Regions from separate parts of the Herbaspirillum sp. GW822-FHT03A08 genome, predicted to be linked through region 1. Evidence: riboswitches for the same ligand, from Rfam matches in the RefSeq annotation. Region 1 holds a riboswitch; each other region holds the start of a gene.
The links. A riboswitch is a leader RNA that binds a small molecule or an ion and turns the genes downstream of it on or off. The one in region 1 is predicted to bind cobalamin.
Positions count from the first base shown of each region.

Region 1 (4,123 bases):
CCACTGTCCGGATAGATGCCGCTGGCGCAACCGAAAGCCTGCGAGAAATAATCCTTGCCGGTCAGGTTGCTGCCTGTGAGCGCGAATTCCCACGCGCTTACGCGCACCGCATAGCGCGCATCGAAGGTCGTGTACGACGGCATGCGTGCGTTGCACGTGTTGCTGAAGTCGCTGCCATAACGTTGCGAATCGGCCCACAGGACGCCGACATTGGCGGTCTGATTGCCGTAGTTCCAGTTCAGGCGGGCGGACGCCGTATTCTTCGGCACCAGCACCATTTCCTTGCCGGCGTTCGGACCGCCGGTGAAGGTGGCGACGATATGCTGGAAGTTGGCTTTCAGGCTGAAATCCTGGTTCAGGCGCGCACTGGCTTCCAGCTCAACGCCCTGGCGTTTGGTCGGATCAAGGTTGACGTTGGCGCCGAACGCACCGGCGGTCGGATCGAAAAACAGTTCGTCCTTGAGACGATGGCGAAACCACTTGAGCGTGGCGTTGTTGTCTGCACCGCCAAGAGTCGCACCGAACTCCAGATCATGCGAAGTCTGCGGCTTGAGAACCTGCCCGGTTGCCAATGCGGTGAAACCATTCTCGTCGGCGGTCGGCAAACGATAGCTTTGCCCGGCCTTGCCGAAGACGCGCACGGAAGGAACGATCGCATGGCTTGCCTGCGCGTCCCAGGCATTGACGCCCTGCCCCTTGTCATAGCCGCCAATGACGCTCTTCTTGTCGAAGACTTCACGCCGCACGCCGAGTGCGATGCGCGTATTTCCGGCGATCTGCAATTCATCGCGCACATAGGCGGCGCGCGCCGTCTGAGAAGCATCGCTGCTGCCGTTGATATTGCCGATCTGCCATTCGGAATAATCGATGCCGGTGACCAGCTCATTTTTCAGCAACCGGTTTTCGGCAACGTGGCGCAGGCGTGGCGAGAATTGCATGGTGCGGCTATGCACTTCGGTGATGGCAGCGCCGCTATAGCTGGAACGCGAAATCTTCTCGCGATGAGAAAGCTCCGCTGCAACATCGAACGCGCCAGATTTGCGCTCCAGAAAAGCGGTAATGCGATCGCTGTCATAAGAACCGTAATCCTGCGGGTTGGCAGTCTGGCGAGGATTGGCGAGAAACTGCGCCATCGTCAGCGAACCCGGCAGTCCATAATCGGCGCGCGCCAGATCGACGCGCAAACCGAAGCGGCCTTCATTGGAGAACCATTGCGCCGTGCCGCTGAAATTTTCCTGGTTGCTGTAATTGTTGTCGCGATAGTTATCGGCGTGCTGTTTGCTGTACGCCGCATTGAGTGCAAAGCCGTCCCATCCCTTGGCGACGCTGGCGCGCCCGCTGCGCAAGCCGTAGCTGCCGACCTCACCAACCACAGTGCCATGCACGGCATCCGCCGCCGGCCGCTTGGTGATGATCTGTATCGTGCCGCCGGTGGCGCCATCGCCGTACAGCACACTGCTGCCGCCGCGCATGATCTCGATGCGCTCGACGCTGTCGATGGGCACCGATGACAGCAAAGCCGTCGATAGCTCATTCTCCGACAAGCGTACGCCATCAATCAGAATCACCATGTTCTGATCGCCGTTGCTGCCGAAACCGCGCATGTCGAGCGCATAGTCGCCAGGCCCTGCCAGGCTCTGACGGCCATACACGCCGCCGAGTTTGCGAATCGCCTCGTTGACGTTATTGATACCGGCGTTACGGATCTCCTCGGCGCCGATGACGGTCGCGCCCACCGGACTGAAGGCCGGATCATTCGGAAAGCGTGAAGCCGTCACCACAACCGGCGTCAGGCCCGGGGCGGTTGCAGTCTGGGTTGAGGTTTGTGCTGCAGCAGTTTGAACGGACAAAGCGGCCGAAGCCATGACAGCGGGACCGGCAACGGCGCGCCAGGATAAAGCGGAATGTTTCATGATCTATTTCTGATAAGCATCTCCGGCCCGCTTCCCCGCAAGCCGGATTGAATGTGAAGGCATGACCTTCCCCTGTCTGGCCGGTATCCGGGCTGCAAGCTGGCAAAAACTGGTCGAAAAAACAACGACCGCACCGACTGCCATGCCTTCCCATGCCTCCGGACATCAAACCAGGCCGGGCGAACACAGTGGCGAATCATGGCAGTTTGCTGTCGGATGCGACAGCGCTTGCTTACCGTTGCGGGGGCAGCGTACGTTCGCGGACAGACAATGAATCACTCGGCTCTCCGCGCCGTACTTCCCGTTTAACTCGCCGGACTGAGGGCGCAAATGCGCCGGCGAGCACCAAAACGGCGCAATTGTATGCGGCAACGCCACTCCCGGCAATCTGTTGTGACAAACGAAGCAGGCTTGCAGTAAGATTGTCTGCAAACCAACATCCTCGCCATAACGTCATTGAAATGGGGAATTTTCATCGCTTTTTCGCCGATGGAGCAGCTTGACAGGGCCTTATAATCCATTCAACAAATAGCGGGAGTCCGCCTCGACCGAGGCGTCACTCGGGGAAATCAGCAACAGTAAACATCGGTGCGGCAAGCAGAACCGGGCGGACGCGTGTCCTACAGGTTTTGTGTTCCCGGCCGATATCCATTGACGACATGTATTGCCTGAGCCATCTGTCAGAACAGGAGCTTCTATCACCGGACCATCTCGTCGAACCCCCATGTAATTCAGTTGTGAAAGATTGTCTGCATCTGCGGCAGAAGCAAATAACGCATCAAATTTGTATGGAGAAAAGAAGATCATGAGTGACGATGTTGATTTAGAGGCACTATTCGACGAGATTTCGGCGCAAACGCTGCCTGCCGCGACTGCAGCAGCAGAACCCGCCTCGTCCGCGAGCCCGGCTGCATCGCTGGAAGATCAGTCCGACAAACCCATGTACGAACGTCTGGGCGGCATCGTCCGTCTGCTGCATGACTCCATGCGCGAACTCGGTTACGACCGCTCGCTGTCGGATGTCGCATCGCAGATCGGCGACGCTCAGGGCCGCCTGGAACACGTCGCCACGCTGACCGAACAAGCCGCCAACAAGGTGCTCAACTCGATCGACGCCGGCATGCCAGCCCAGGACGCGCTAGCCAGCAAGGCCAAGGACATCGATGATCGCTGGGCACGCCTGTTCGCAGGTCAGATGACCATCGACGAATTCAAGAATCTGGCGAACGACTCCAAGAAATTCTCCACCGCCGTCATCGAAGCCACCGAGGTCGAAAAAGCCCGCATGCTCGAAATCATGATGGCGCAGGACTTCCAGGACATCACCGGCCAACTGATCAAGAAGATCGTCGGCATCACCGCCGTGGCCGAGCGCGAACTGGCGCAACTGCTGCGCGACAATGCGCCGCCGGAAGTCAAGGCTGCCATGGAAAAACCGGTAGAACTGCTCAACGGGCCCTCCTCTCCCGGCTCCGCCATGGTGCAAAATGATGTGGACGACTTACTCGATAGCCTGGGGTTCTAATGGATGACGAAATGCTCAAGGATTTTGTCGTTGAGGCTTTGGACCTCGCGACTAACGTTGAAGAGCATCTGCTGACTCTTGAACGGCATCCTGACGACCTGGAAATTCTCAACGCGGTTTTCCGTGCCTTCCACACCATCAAGGGTGGCGCCGGCTTCGTCAATTTGCCGGCCATGGTATCGGCCTGTCACTTGACGGAAAACCTGTTCGACGCCCTGCGTACCGGCAAAGCGCCGGTCACGCCGCTGGCGATCGAGGCTGCATTGCAGGCCAGCGGTTTTGTCGCCGACCAGCTCAATGAACTGTCCAACGGCGCCGATCCGGCCAGCCTGGCTTCCATGCCGCAAGACCTGGAAGACATTCTGACGCAAGCTATTGAAGGCAATGCTGCTCCGGTTGTCGCTGCAACACCTGCAGCGGCCCCGGTTGCCGCAGCACCGGCCGCAGCTGCATCTTCCTCCGCGATCTCGACGCCCTCCGCCAATGGCGGCGCCAGCGTTCTCGGCGCGGATGGTTCGCTCGACTGGAATGCCTTGTATCAGGCGGTTTCCGGCGGTGCGGGCGATGTCGCAGCAACAGCATCCGCGATTGCCGATGTACCTGCCGATGCTGCGCCTGAAGAAAGCGCAGCAGTCTCCAGCCATCCCAAATCGCTGCCGTCGGCCACGCCGAAACCAGCTGCTGC
Region 1 covers NZ_JBXANR010000001.1:223,928-228,050, forward strand. The annotation lists gene AC1RN6_RS01145 (TonB-dependent receptor family protein) at 1-1,913, opposite strand, end outside; cobalamin riboswitch at 1,975-2,278, opposite strand; gene AC1RN6_RS01150 (protein phosphatase CheZ) at 2,719-3,438, shown strand; gene AC1RN6_RS01155 (chemotaxis protein CheA) at 3,438-4,123, shown strand, end outside.

Region 2 (4,123 bases), on a different contig from region 1:
GGCGATTTCGGCAGTTGCCGTTACAGCATCAGCATCGGCCTCGCCACGGCGATCCGCGAAGAAACCCTGGACCGCCTTAGCGCGCGCGCCGACCGCGCGCTCTACATCGCCAAGAACAGCGGACGCAACCGGATTTCGTCAGGGGAAAAGTCCTTGCCGGCGAACGACGGCAAGCACGTCGATAATAGCATCGACAGAAGCGGGGCGCAGGCCTGACGCAAGCGCTGCGTCATCCCGCGCCCCAGTCATGCATTGATCAATCCGCTGCGCGCAGCTTCTTCACTTCTGCATCCGACGGCTGCAGGCTGGCGCCGTCGACATACACGAAGCTGCTCATGATGCCCTTGCCGTCCTTGACGCCGGTACGGCCGACGAAAGCGCCCAGCGTGGACTGGTGATCCTGCGCGCGGTAGGTGATCGTCGCCACCGGCGTCTCTACCTTCAGACCCGAAAACGCCGCCGCCAGCTTGTCGGAATCGGCGCTTCCCGCTTTCTTCAAACCCGCCGCGATCGACATCAGCGCGCTATAACCGACCAGTGATCCGTTGCGCGGATAGTCGTTGTATTTCTTGCGATAGGCGTCAACGAATTTCTTATGCTCCGGCGTGTTGATGGCGTACCAGGGATAGCCGGTGACCAGCCAGTTGCTCGGCGCTTCGGCGCGCAGCGGATCGAGGTATTCCGGCTCCCCCGACAGCATCGACACCACTTCGCGGCCGTCAAACAAACCGCGCGTATTGCCATCGCGCACAAACTTGCCGAGGTCGGTGGCGAACAGCACGTTGAAGATCGCATCCGGCTTGGCATCGGCCAATGCCTGCGTCACCGCGCCGGCGTCGATCTTGCCCAGCGGCGTGGCCTGTTCGGCGACGAATTCGATGTCCGGCTGCGCCGCCTTCATCAGCGTCTTGAAGCTGGCGACGGCGGACTGGCCGTATTCATAATTGGGATAGACGATGGCCCAGCGCTTCTTCTTGAGCCTGGCCGCATCCTTCACCAGCGACGCCACCAGCATGTATGTCGAGGGACGCAAACGATAGGTATATTTGTTGCCGTTATGCCAGACTATCTTGTCGGTCAGCGGTTCGGCCGCAAGGAAAAAAATCTTGCGCTGCTTGGCATAGTCGGTCAGCGCCAGGCCGGTATTGGAGAGAAAGCCGCCGAACAGCAGCGACACCTGCTCGCGCTTGACCAGCTCTTCCGCCACGCGCACCGAATCGCCCGGATTGCCGTTGTCGTCGCGCGAAATCACTTCCAGCTTCTTGCCGAGCACGCCGCCGCTGCCGTTGATTTCTTCCAGCGCCATTTCCCAGCCCTGACGGTACGGTTCAAGGAAAGCAGGCTGCGCCTTGTAGCTGTTGATTTCGCCGATCTTGATGGTGGTTTGCGCCGAAGCGCTGGCGGAAAAACTGCCGGCGCCGAAAGCAACGGCCGCCGCAGCGATGGAGAACTGCAATGAATAACTGAAATAGTTGAGGCGATTGCGCGAAGTCATGATGTCCTTCCCTGTAAAGACGACAAGTATAGCGAGCGTCGGCAAAAAGCACATGAAACCGGCATTACCGCCAATCCGACACTATCGGGATGGCGCGATTGCGAGAACCCACCCGCGCAAGTATCATGGCGGAGTTTTGGTGCTCGCAATCAGATTCCTTGATTGCAGTTAAACGGGAAACACGCGCTGCAGTCCGGTAACTATCCGATGACTCGATGACTGCAGCGGCAAACGTGTGCTGTCCCCGCAACGGTAAAACAGGCGCCGTGCAGGATGTTGCTGCATGGCAGGTTGTCTCCATAGTCCACTGTGCCGCTTGATGTTTCAGGCATGGGAAGGCGAGGCGATCGGTTCTGTTAGCCCGGATACCGGCCAGAACGGATGGAAGCGAGCGACCGGGGTATGTCGTGAACTGCGAAGCACTGCACACGACTACCGCATCTGAAATCCGCTGCACCGCACCCTCCGGCTCTTGCCCAAGGCGACCGGTTCGTTGCGTTTGTCACGCCCGATGTCCGTCCGCAAGTCTTCGCTTTTCACTCTTACTCTTGTTTGCCAGCTTCCTTTGATCACAGCGCGCGGGGATGCGCGCCGTACAAAAACAGAGCGCCATCACGCAACGCGGACATGGCGCTCATCAAAGGGAAGGTCACATGAAACACTCTGCATCACTATGCGCGGGCAAACTGCGCCACTTGTTCAATTTGCCGCGTCTGTCGTATGCCGTCGCCGGCACCTTCGGCACGCTCGCCGCACTCGATGCCGCATCCGCGGCGGCGCAAACGGCCGAAAAAGCATCCTTGCCGGAGATCACCGTCTCGGCGCCCGACAATAGCAGCACGCTTAAAACGCCATCGACCGCCGGCGGCCGCCTCAACCTGACGCCGCTGGAAACGCCTGCCAGCGTCGCCGTCATCATGGGCGACACGATCCGCGAACGCGGCTATCAGACCCTGCTCGACGCCGAAACGCGCGCGCCCGGCATCACCTCGGTGCCGTTCTCCGGCAACGGCAACAACTCGCTGTCGGCACGCGGTTTCTACGGCCCGAATTCGATTTCGCAGCTGTACGACGGCTTGCAGCTGTATAACGCCGGCGGCGTGGTGACCTTCCCGACCGATCCGTGGAATGTCGAACGCGTGGAATTCCTCAATGGCCCGGCATCGGTGCTGTACGGCACCGGCTTCGTCGGCGGCGCGGTCAACGTGGTGCCCAAGCGGCCCGATCTGAAACAGCAGTCCAACGAAGTGCAATTTTCGGCCGGCTCGTTCGGCACCTATCGCAAGGCCTTCGACAGCACCGGCCCGCTCAGCGACACGCTGGCGTATCGCCTCGACGTCAGCCATATCAATTCCGACGGCTGGATGGACCGCGGCCGCAGCGACAGCCTGACCGTCTCCGGCTCGCTGCTGTGGAAGGCCACCCGCGACCTGACGCTGACGCTGGCCAACGACTACGCCGACATCCATCCCGGCAGCTACGAAGGCACGCCCATCGTCAACGGCGCCATCGTGCCGGGCACCCGCTTCAAGAACTACAACGTCGACGACGCCCAGGTGCGCTTCACCGAAAACCGCACCTATCTGCGCGCCCGCTACGAGCTCAGCGACAAGGTCGTACTCAATAACGACATCTACCTGATCAAGCACGACCGCCGCTACAAGGAAACCTATACCTACACGTACAACCCGGCCACCGGCAACGTGGCGCGCTCCAACTACCGCGACATCGTCGGCGCGCAGACGCAATACGGCGATCACGGCTATGCCACCATCGACAGCGAACTGTTCGGCAACAAGAACCAGCTGGTGGTCGGCTTCGACTTCAACCGCTCGCTGTACGACCGCAACGACAACACCAACACTTCCGGCAACTTCGCCGGATCGAGCACGGTCAATGCGCTCAACTTCAATCCGGGCGTCTTCTCGCAAGGCAACTCACCGTCTATCCGCGCCCTGTATCGCGTCACGGTCGATCAGGCCGGCCTGTTCCTCCAAGACCGCTATCAACTGAGCAAGCAATGGGCCGTCACCGGCGGTCTGCGCGGCGACAACTATCAGACCAAGCGCGATGATTTCATTACGCTGACCAGCGCCAACGGCAATCAGAATGCGATATCGTGGAATACCGGCGTGGTCTTCACACCTGTCGCCGACACCTCGCTTTATGCGCAATACGCCGTCGCCTCGGATCCGGTCACGTCGCTGGCGAGCATCAGCGCGTCGCAAATGCAGTATGGCGTTTCCAAGGGCAAGCAGGCTGAAGTCGGCGTCAAGCAAGCCTTGTGGAACGGCCGCGTGGAGTGGACGCTGGCGGCTTACCGCATCATCAAGAACAACCTGCTGGCGCCGAACATCAACAACGTGTCGATTTCCGATACGGTCGGCCAGCAGTCCTCACGCGGTCTGGAAGGCTCGCTGACTTTCAAGGTGAACGACGACTGGCGCGTGGAAGCCAATGCGTCGGTGCTGCAGGCGCGCTTTGACAACTTCACCGCCTCGGTCGGCGGCAAAGCGACTTCGCTGGCGGGATATCGTCCGCAGTTCGTGCCGAAGCGCACCGGCAATCTGTTCGTGCTGTGGAACGTCACGCCGCAATGGGAAGCTCGCACCGGCGCCCATTATGTCA
Region 2 covers NZ_JBXANR010000002.1:214,172-218,294, reverse strand. The annotation lists gene AC1RN6_RS05995 (GGDEF domain-containing protein) at 1-216, shown strand, start outside; gene AC1RN6_RS05990 (ABC transporter substrate-binding protein) at 257-1,495, opposite strand; cobalamin riboswitch at 1,616-1,886, shown strand; gene AC1RN6_RS05985 (TonB-dependent receptor) at 2,149-4,123, shown strand, end outside.
Region 2: linked by a shared signal. The riboswitch ahead of AC1RN6_RS05985 (TonB-dependent receptor) and the one ahead of AC1RN6_RS01145 (TonB-dependent receptor family protein) in region 1 are both predicted to bind cobalamin.

Region 3 (4,123 bases), on a different contig from region 1:
GGGACGAAACAGGACAGTTGCTTGCTGCTTTGGGCCGCATGAATCAGAGTCTGCTGCAAACCGTCAGCGAAGTGCGCAACGGCACGCAAAGCATCTTCCGCGTCTCGCAGCAAAACGCCGCCGGCAATACTGATCTGGCGGCACGTACCGAAGCGCAGGCCGGTTCGCTGCAGCAAACCGCCGGCGCCATGGCGGAACTGACCGGCATCGTCAGTCGCAACGCATTGCAGATCGGCGAAGCCAATCGTCTCGCGCAATCGGCTGCCGGCGTGGCTTCGCGCGGCGGCGACATCGTGTCGTCCGTGGTCGGCACCATGACCGCGATCAAGGATAGCTCGCGCAAGGTGGTGGACATCATTTCCGTGATCGACGGCATCGCTTTCCAGACCAATATCCTGGCGCTGAATGCAGCGGTGGAAGCGGCGAGGGCGGGCGAGACAGGGCGCGGTTTTGCCGTGGTGGCGACAGAGGTTCGCCATCTTGCCATGCGCAGCGCCGCTGCCGCCAAGGAAATCAAAGTGCTGATCGGCGACTCTGTCGAGCGCATCGATGCCGGCAGCCGCCAGGTCGACGACGCCGGCCAGACCATGCGCGAGATCGTTGACTCGGTTGAGCACGTGGTCGGCATCATGGATGAAATTGCCGCCGCCAGCGACGCGCAGAGTCACGGCATCGCCGATCTCAATCAGGCCATTACGCAAATCGATGCCGTCACGCGCACCAACGCAACGCTGGTGGCGCAGGCGGCGGTGGCGACAGCCGATATGCAGGAACAGGCGCACAAGCTGTGGGATGCCGTCAGTGCCTTCCGGGTTGGCGAAGAGCCGGCTGATCTGCATGAGAATTTGCATGGCATGCCAACTGAGTTGAACGCTTTGCCGGCGGCCGGCGCCGTATCGGCTTTGCACAGCAGGGAGATACCGATGATAGCGCCCGCTCTTGCCTGATCGATCTCCTCGGCATCCCCTTGTCACCCTTACGCCGGATCAACCCGCTGCCTACGCGTAAGAGTTGATGAAGCCCGAAAAAGTGTTTGTCCTATACGCAGCACGTGCCTGAGCGCGTAGCCTGATGTTGTGTCGCCGCTCGTCGACGGTTCGTCGGCGTTGTTCGTGCTTCATTACGTTACTGTACGCATCGCTGCATCAGAAAGGACATAACATGCATAAGCCACAAGATATCCCACCCGTTGAAGTGCCGCCGCTCGATCCGACGCCGCAGCAGGATCCGATTCCCCACCAGAATCCGCTGTGAGGAGCGCGCATGCATACACCGCAAGACATCCCGCCGACCGCGCCACCGCCGCCGAAGGATATTCCGCCGGATGAATACAACCCGGTGCAGGATCCGCCGCTCAATCCGAGCGAACCGGGCATTCCCGACACGGATCCCGCCGAGCCGCCGTTGAAGATGTCCGGTGGGTGATTCCGGAACTGGTTTCACCCCTGTTTTACCCGCGTAGTTTTACCCGATTTAACGAGGAATAATCATGGCTACCAGCACACTCGATCTTGACGTATTGCCGATCTCGGATCGCGAGCTCAGCAAAGGTCACGACAACCACGCACTAGGCCCCAGCGACACATCCGACAGCGGCAGCGACATGACGAATATCGCCACCGAAGGAGACAGCGATTCCACCGGCACCGGCGAACGCGCCTCGGTTGAGCGTGGCAGCCGCGACCGCGCACCTGAAACGCCCGAGTCGGTCGAGCAGGTGGCGAGCGACAATGAAGGCGGCGAGGATATCGTCGCTGCGGACGAGCGCGAGCTTGAAAAGCAGACGGATAGTGTCAAAGACGCCAAAAAGGTCAAGCGCGACCGTGATCTGGACGATGCGCTGGAAGATACTTTTCCGGCCAGCGACCCGATCAATCTGACGCCGGAGCCGCCTAAAAAGGTCGCAAAAGGCCCTAATTCCAACTAATCGCCCGGCTAAATCCATAGCTCATTGCTATTTGATCGCCAGCGAATCCTCTGGGACTGCGCATTGACCCCGTCGCGGGTCTTGCGCATCCCGTCCCCGAAGCCTGGTTTTATGCCGATTCCAAGCCGGCTGCAGGCTGGTTTAGACATTGTTTCAGCGCCTCTTCCGGTTGCCAGAATCCCTCCACACACCTATACTGCCGGGGTAGCATTGCCTTGGGTATCCGGCGTATTTTCTTTCGCCGGATTTAATCGGGAAGCCGGTGCGTTCATCCAGATCATCTCTCTGGAAACCATTCCGGCGCTGCCCCCGCAACGGTAAGCGAATCAGCGAATCTGCATCCAGCCACTGTGCATGAAGTGTTTTATCGACACGGCATGGGAAGGCGCAAATTCCGGTTCCGGTCAGATCATTCTCGCCGCGAACCCTTCGCAAGCCCGGAGACCGGCCCTCGGTATACGACTTGTTTTGCATCGCGGAGGGCGATCGACGGACTGCTTCCCGGATTGCGTGATTTTTCTGCACCCCGCGTCGTTTCCTCATTTTCCTTCGTGACGTTTCCGTTATTTCCGTTATGTGCGCTGTTGCAGTCTTGTCAGCGCCATTACCGGTTTGGCTTCAACGCTTATTCGAAGGAAAACACATGGCTCTCACCACCGGCGCATCCGCCAACGACACCAGCACCATCGATTCCTCCACCGGTTCCAGCGTATGGCGCGATCGCATTTTGCCGGGCATTGCCGCGCTAGTGCTGGGTGCAGGCCTGATCTACGCCGCCGGTTTTGCTTCGGCGGTGGAACTGCACAACGCCGCGCATGACGGCCGCCATTCGGCAGGTTTTCCTTGCCACTAAGAAGAATATTCCGCGGAACAATTGAATGATGAATCTCGCAGTATTGCGGCGGATTGCCTCCACCGTCCTCTTGGCTGGCGCTTGTGCCGGCGTCTTGCTGACTGGTGTGCAGCAGTTGCAAGTCTCCAAAATCATCCTCCAGGCGGAGGTCTACGAAGAAGCGGCTGCGGCCAAGGCTCATGAACAGGCGCACGAGCAAGCCCATGCCGCGGCAACGCCTGCCGCCGGTGCACCTGCAGAAGCGCACGAGCACGAACATGAAGGTGAAGAGTGGGAGCCGGCCAACGGTTTCGAACGCACCGCCTATACCGTGCTGGCCAATATCAGCATGGCAATTGGTTTCGGCCTGTTCCTCGCCGCCGCGATCGTGATGACTGGCAAGCAGGTGACATGGCGTTCCGGTTTGGTGTGGGGCGTGGCAGGTTATCTGGTGTTCTTCGTGGCGCCGTCGCTGGGACTGCCGCCTGAAGTTCCGGGCACCGTGGCTGCGCCGCTGCATGCGCGTCAATTGTGGTGGGTCATGACAGCTGGCATGACCGCAGCCGGACTGGGACTTGGTGTGTATGCGCGTCACTGGGCGCTGAAGTTGCTGGGCGTGGCGCTGCTGATCGTGCCGCATCTCATCGGTGCGCCGCATCCGGCCGTGCATGGCAGCGCCGCGCCGGAAGAACTGGCGCAGGCATTCATCCACGCGACAGCCTTGGCCAATGGCTTGTTCTGGCTGACGCTGGGTGGGCTGACCGGTTACTTTTATAAAAAATTCGCCTGAGTTCCGGGCTGGAATTGTTAATGCCGATCCGGCCCTTGCGGGCCGGATCGGCATTTTAGCCAGTAAAGAAATGCTATGAGAACCCACCACCGGCACGTCCTGATGTGCACCGGCCCACGCTGCACCGAAAACGGCGTGCTGGCCGAAGCCATGTTCGCCGTCCTCGGCGAGCAGATCGATGCGCGTCCAGAACTGCGCGTCAAGCGCACCCGCACGCATTGCATGGTGGCCTGCAAGGCGCAGGCGCCGGTAGTGGTGGTGTATCCCGAAGGCGTCTGGTACCGCTGCGAGGATGCAGCCGCGATTGAACGCGTGGTGGCCGAGCATCTCGAAGGCGGCCAGGAAGTCACTGATCTGATTTTTCACCGCCTCGGCAGCGGCGACGTCAATCCCGAGGAGCCGGAAAATGTCTGACCAGGCAACACAATCCGTCGCCACACCATTCGCGCCATCTGCACGGATTGCGGTGCTGACGCATGCCTCCACCGATCTCGCCATTCTTCATCACGCGTTGACGCAATTGCCGGAAGACTTTCCAGCGACGATAGGTGTCAATCTGCAAGGCGTGGAAAAC
Region 3 covers NZ_JBXANR010000005.1:301,615-305,737, forward strand. The annotation lists gene AC1RN6_RS17535 (methyl-accepting chemotaxis protein) at 1-947, shown strand, start outside; gene AC1RN6_RS17540 (hypothetical protein) at 1,264-1,425, shown strand; gene AC1RN6_RS17545 (hypothetical protein) at 1,490-1,927, shown strand; cobalamin riboswitch at 2,128-2,394, shown strand; gene AC1RN6_RS17550 (CbtB domain-containing protein) at 2,571-2,780, shown strand; gene AC1RN6_RS17555 (CbtA family protein) at 2,809-3,549, shown strand; gene AC1RN6_RS17560 ((2Fe-2S) ferredoxin domain-containing protein) at 3,625-3,963, shown strand; gene AC1RN6_RS17565 (cobaltochelatase subunit CobN) at 3,956-4,123, shown strand, end outside.
Region 3: linked by a shared signal. The riboswitch ahead of AC1RN6_RS17550 (CbtB domain-containing protein) and the one ahead of AC1RN6_RS01145 (TonB-dependent receptor family protein) in region 1 are both predicted to bind cobalamin.